2 regions of the Lactobacillus rizhaonensis genome follow, and region 1 is predicted to be linked to the other one. Evidence: predicted binding sites of a transcription regulator. Region 1 holds the regulator's gene; the other holds the start of a gene.
The links. Region 1 encodes HrcA, which represses chaperone genes, less so after heat shock. Its sites were predicted from a motif close to TTAGCACTCNNNNNNNNNGAGTGCTAA; they were not measured.
Positions count from the first base shown of each region.

Region 2: the regulator HrcA is predicted to act here: its motif matches at 1,351-1,377, upstream of AAA915_RS05925 (Hsp20/alpha crystallin family protein).

Region 1 covers NZ_BTTV01000001.1:74,834-78,243, reverse strand. The annotation lists gene dnaK (molecular chaperone DnaK) at 1-788, opposite strand, end outside; gene grpE (nucleotide exchange factor GrpE) at 807-1,403, opposite strand; gene hrcA (heat-inducible transcriptional repressor HrcA) at 1,416-2,465, opposite strand; gene ribF (riboflavin biosynthesis protein RibF) at 2,601-3,410, opposite strand, start outside.
Region 2 covers NZ_BTTV01000004.1:2,014-5,423, forward strand. The annotation lists gene AAA915_RS05915 (Y-family DNA polymerase) at 1-730, opposite strand, end outside; gene greA (transcription elongation factor GreA) at 809-1,270, opposite strand; gene AAA915_RS05925 (Hsp20/alpha crystallin family protein) at 1,479-1,901, shown strand; gene AAA915_RS05930 (C1 family peptidase) at 2,040-3,356, shown strand.

The sequences.
Region 1 (3,410 bases):
CCCGATTCACCCGCGGAAATAAATGGCAGTGAAATATGGGTTGCTGACACACCAGACAAATCTTTCTTCGCTTTTTCGGCAGCATCTTTTAACCTTTGCAAAGCCATCTTATCTTTTGAAAGGTCAACACCATTTTCATCTTTAAAGTTCTTAATCAACCAATCAATAATCTTATTATCAAAATCATCACCACCAAGGTGAGTATCACCATTAGTTGACAATACTTGAAAGACGCCATCGCCTAATTGCAGTACGGAAACATCGAAAGTACCACCACCAAGGTCGTAAACTAAGACTTTTTCATCTTCTGCGTCCTTGTCCAAACCATATGCAAGTGAAGATGCAGTAGGTTCATTAATAATTCTCTTAACATCTAAACCAGCTATTTTACCGGCATCTTTGGTAGCTTGACGCTGAGCATCATTAAAGTATGCAGGTACGGTAATAACAGCATCAGTTACTTTCTCGCCTAAATAATCTTCAGAGAATTTCTTGATATATTGCAAGATCATTGCTGAAATTTCCTGTGGTGTATAAGCTTTATCACCAATTTTAACCTTGTAATCAGTTTCGCCCATGTGACGTTTAATAGAAGAAATAGTATTGGGATTGGTAATTGCTTGTCTTTTGGCAACTTCACCAACTTGGATTTCTCCATCTTTAAAAGCAACTACTGAAGGAGTAGTACGATTTCCTTCTGGGTTGGTAATAATTTTTGGTTCTTTACCCTCCAAAACGGCAACTGCTGAGTTAGTAGTTCCTAGGTCAATTCCGATAACTTTTGACATTGATATGCTTCCTTTCAATTATTGTGCTACAACAACCATAGCTGGTCTTAAAGTACGATCTTTGTATAAGTATCCCTTTTGCAAAACTCGTACAATATGATCTTTTTGATCATCATTTTCAGCCGCAACGGTTTGAACAGCTTGGTGTAAATTGGGATCAAATTTGACACCTTCAGCTGTAATTTCACTGATACCGTGATCTTTCATCGCTTTAACAAGTGAATCAAGTGTCATCTGTACACCTTTTTTAAGCTGTTTTGATGCTTCATCATCAACTTTAGTAGCTAAAGCTCTTTCTAAATTATCCATCGCGGGTAAAACATCTTTAGCTAAAGATTGAGATTCATATTTGATAAGCTGCGCTCTTTCTTTATTATAGCGATTTTGCATATTTTGCATCTCAGCTTGACTGCGCAAATACTTATCTTCCAAATCGTCCTTTTCTTTTTGCAATTGAGTCAAATTATGCTGCAATTTACTTTCCAAAGACTCAGGTTTGTTATCTTTGTTAGCCTTAGCCTTAGAATTTTCTACTTCTGCCTTTGACTTTTTATGTTCATCTTTTTTTGGCTCTTTTTTTGAGTTCTTACTATTATTATTTTCTTCTTTACTCACGGCTAACCTCCTTTATTTAAATCTACCATAATAATCAAGTAATTTTTTAGATAGCTCGTTTCTGAAATACTCGAGTAATCCAATCACCTGAGAATACGGCATATTATCAGGGCCAAGTAAAGCAATTATACCCTTTCCATGAGAACCAACGCTATACTCTGCCGTAAGCAGACTGTAATCCTTTAACAAATCATTTGATAATTCGGATCCTAAACTAACTCGAACGGGATACCTGTCGCTTTTCAAATTTTGCCTATTGTCTAAAATATTGGAAATCAAATCATTATGCTCAATCATTTCATAGAGCGATCTTAAATTTGAAACATCGTCCAAAGAAATGTTATTAAGCAGGTTAATCTGACCGTCAACATAGGTTTGCTCACTGGCAGCATCGTTAATAACATCCTCGACCAAACTAATCAGTTCAGAGACATGAGCAACTTTAAGTTTATTGCCCAAAGTCTTTTTAAGATAGTCAGGAGTAACTTGATCTAAAGTTTTGCCAACCAGCTGATCGTTAATCATGCGCACAGCCTGTTCAATTTCATCACCATTAACATTATAAGGTAAAGTATAAACCTGGTCATGAACGTCACCATCGCTAGTTCCTAAGACAGCCATAATCTGTCTGTTAAACAACGGCACAATACGAAAACCAGTAATAGTTAATTCACTATTTTCAGGACCTTCCGCAAATGCTGTGTAATTTGTTAGATCCGATAAAATTTTTACAGCTGCCTGTACGATGTCGTTAACCTGATGAAACGGTTGATCAAGCTGACTAATGATTCGCTTGTATACAGAAGATGAAATTTGTAAAGGTTCAACCAAGTTGTCAAGATAGTAGCGGTAGCCTTCAGTTGAAGGCACGCGTCCACTGGACAAATGAGTTTTTTCAATCAAACCCTTATCTTCTAAAACAGCCATTTCGTTACGAATAGTAGCACTTGAAACCTTAATAGGTAGTTGGTTCATAACAGTCTTGGATCCAACAGGATCATGTGTCTGCGTAAAATCATTGATAATTGTTTTTAAAATTAATTCTTGACGTTCGGTCAACATAAATATCGCCCTCACTTTTAGCACTCAATCTGATTAGGTGCTAACAATTTATATGATACTAGCTTTTAGCAGAATGTCAAGTTGAGTGCTAACTTTTTTCTTAAAAAACGTCAATCATTTTTTTAGTATTATTAATTAATTCATCGCAGCAAAATAATTTTTAATTTCAGCCTCGTCTTGACTCATTTGTTTTGTTAACTCTTTTAAACTGGCAAATTTAATTTCACCTCGGGTATACTTATACCATTTAATTACCATTTCCTCATCATAAGCTTCCTGATCAAAACCAAATAGGTTTGACTCAATATAAAGCTTTTTCCCTTGGTTGATAGTCACATTATAGCCTACACTTGTCATTGAGTCATACCACTTACCACAAATCTTGGTTTTAGTCGCATACACTCCAATTTTAGGAACAACCTTGTCTTCAGTCCAAACCAAATTGGCTGTAGGAAAACCGAGTTTATGGCCATTGCGTAAACCGTGACCAACATAGCCTGACATAACATAAGGAAAACCTAATAACTTAGAAGCTAATTCCATATTTCCACTAGTTATTGCCTTCTTGATTTCCGTAGAACCAATTTTTTGACCATCATAAGATTGCTTAGGGACATTAACAATATCGAATCTTCCCTGAGCAAACTTAGGGAAATTTTTCATATTGGCAGTGTCTTTGGGACCATAGGTGTAATCAAAACCAGCTACGACAGTATCTGCGTGTAATTTAACTATTATATTATCAACAAATTCCTGTGCTGTTAGTTTACTAAATGCCTCATTAAAATGCATCACCAGCAAATAATCAACTTTAAGTTTTTGCATCTTGTAGGCTTTTTCTGCAAGTGTATCTATGTAAGTAACTTTTTTATTTTGATAGACTTCTTTTGGATGACGATCAAACGTCATTACCACTAGTGGCAGATGTTTTTGCGTTGCTTTTTC
Region 2 (3,410 bases), on a different contig from region 1:
GTTCACCAATCACACCAAATTCTTTTTTTAGGATTGTCGGATCAGTATGAGCCAATTCATACATATTATTAATGTGTAACCGGCGCAAACGGGCAGCTATTCTTTTGCCAATTCCCCAAACATCTTCCATGTCTTTAATTTGCCAAATAGTATCAGGTACATCAATATAATGCCAATAATCAATCATTGAACACCGGTGTTTAGCAGAAATATCCATGGCAAGTTTAGCTAGCAGTGGATTCTCTCCTATTCCGCAAGTAGTATAAAGTCCAATTTTTGATTTAATTTCTATTTGAATTTTGCGTGCCACCAGATACGGATCGTTGCCAAACAAGCGCCATGACTTAGTCATATCAATCATGCTTTCATCAATAGAATAGACATGGATATCCTCATCAGCAGCATACTTTTGAAAAATTTCCAATACCTGCATACTGCGTTTGATATATAAATTCATATGGGGTTCTACCAAAATCAAATCCGGTGCTTCTTTTTTCGTGGGTAAATCACGTACCCGCATGACGTTAGTCAACCCATATTTCTTCTTCGCTAATGGTGAGGCCGCCATAATGAGCCCCGAGCCGTAATTTGTATGTGGCTGATGCGAAACAACTGCTAACACAGCTTTCATTGGGTTTAGACCTAATTGAAGTGCCTCACAACTAGCAAAGAATGATTTGTTATCAATCATAAAAATTAATCGGTGTGGTTCATAACGGTAATCATACATTGCTTTCACTTCCTATTGCAAACTTATGTTCGCTAAAATAAATTATACAAACACAAGTTCGAATAATCAAGCAAAAATTTATTCGATTGCCGCAATAGTAACCTGATACTCCCCAGCAGGTGCTACAACACTTACAGTTTGACCAACTTCTTTTTTCATAATTGCTTGGCCCAGTGGTGAGTCAAACGCAACTTTTCCTGCTCCAATATCAGCTTCCATACGGCCGACAACCTGGTATGTTTCAGTTTCTGGGTCGTCAGCAAATTTTAGTGTGACCGTCTTGCCTAAATCTACTTTGCCGTCATCCTTCTTCTCAATAATTTCGGCATATTTCAACTGCTTTTCCAGATAACGCAGACGACTTTGAAGGTGGCCTAAATCACGCTTCGCTTCCGTATATTCGGTATTTTCCGACAAATCACCTAAAGAGCGCGCTTCCTGTAAAATTTTAATTCTTCTAGGCCTATCCTTTTTTAAACTGGCTATTTCATCTTTAATTTTTTGGTAACCCTTGGGCGTCATTTTTTGATAGTAAACCAAAATATTCTCTCCTAATTATTTTGTTAAAAATATTATCCACAAGCTATAAATACTAATTTAAAGCTATAAATTATAATTTTTTAGCACTCTAAAAATAATAGTGCTAATTATTTCCTTTTTATGAATCTGCATACTATAATAATAATTGTAAGGAAGAAATGAAAGTCTTCTGATACAATATATAAATTTCGAAAGGAAGTTTTTTACTATGGCAAATGATATGATGAATCGGCACAATGACCTATTTGATGCGATGAATGATTGGTTTGATCTTCCGAGAAAATTTTTTGACGATAACGAAGTAGCAAAATTAATGCAATCAGATGTTGTTGAAAACGACAAAGAATATGTAATCAAAGTTGATATGCCCGGAATGGACAAGGATAAAATTCACCTAAATTACAATAATGGTATTTTGAGCGTATCCGGCTCAAGAAAATCATTTAAGGATATGTCTAAGGACAACAGTATTATTCACCGTGAAAGAAGTGAAGGTCACATTTCACGCAGCTTCAGATTACCAAATGTAGTTGCAAGTGATATTCACGCAAAGTATGATAATGGTGTATTAACTATTACCTTGCCAAAGCAACAAGCTGGTGCAAATGATAACTCAATCCAGATTGATTAACTTATTACCATATTGCATAAATTTTAAATAAATTGCCAATACAATTCTCTAAAGCGAGTTCAGCTATTGAACTCGCTTTTATTTTAGCTTAAAATATATAGTAATTTAAAAATAGATTAAAAAAGGAGAATTTATTTTATGGCTCATAAATTAACTGTCCAAGAGTTGGAAGAATTTGCCGCAAACTTTAATGAAAAACCACAAAATCAAGTTGTTGCCCGAGCAGCTCAGAAAAGTGGTGTTCTAACAGCTGCTTACAATGAACACGTTCAAGGTGAATTGACCCGTGTATTTTCAACTGAACTTGACACAGAAAATGTTACTAATCAACGCCAATCAGGTCGTTGCTGGGAATTTGCTACTTTAAACATCTTACGCCACAATTTTGGTAGAAAATATCACTGCAAGAATTTCACTTTCTCACAAAGTTACAACTTCTTCTGGGATAAAATTGAACGGGCAAATATTTTTTATGACAATATCTTGGCTACTGCAGACGAACCACTTGATTCACGTACTGTAAAAGCTCACTTAGAGGGTGCAGGTGAAGATGGTGGTCAATTCCACATGGGTGCCGCTTTAATTGAAAAATACGGTGTCGTTCCTTCTTATGCAATGCCTGAGAGTTTCAATACCAATAATACCAACGGCTTTGCCAAAGCTTTGGGTGATAAGCTAAAGAAAGATGCTCTGGTCTTGCGTAAATTAAAGCAAGCCGGTAAAGACGATGAGATCGAAAAAGCCCGTAAGCACTTCTTAAGTGAAGTTTACCAGATGACCGCAATTGCAGTCGGTGAACCACCTAAGAAATTTGATTTGGAATATCGTGATGACGATAAGAAATATCACCTGGATAAAGATTTAACTCCACTGGAATTTTTGCATAAATACATGGGTGACGTTGACTTCAATGACTATGTCGTACTGTCTAACGCTCCAGACCATGAATATGATAAATTATACGGCTTACCTTTTGAAGATAACGTTGAGGGTTCATACCGTATCAAATTCTTAAACGTGCCAATGGAATACTTGGAAACTGCAGCTGTTAACCAGTTAAAAGATGGCGAAGCAGTTTGGTTTGGAAATGATGTTGGTGAACAAAGCGACCGTAAGAAGGGCTATCTTGACAGTGATTTGTACCAACTAAGTGACCTCTTTGGCGTAGACCTTAAGATGTCCAAAGCTGATCGCTTGCGCACTGGTGCTGGTGCTTCAACTCACGCTATGACTTTAGTTGGTGTTGATGAAGACGGCGGACATGTTCGCCAATGGAAGGTTGAAAACTCCTGGGGCGAAAAGAACGGTGACAAAGGATTCTTCGTTATGAACAACGACTGGTTCAAAGATTATGTTTACGAAGTTGTTGTCCACAAGAAGTACTTGACACCAGAGCAAGTAGCTATAGCAGAAGGACCAATTACTGATTTGCCAGCTTGGGATTCACTCGCTTAAGCTAATCTATAACTAATAAAAAGACGAAATTCTATTGTGAATTTCGTCTTTTTT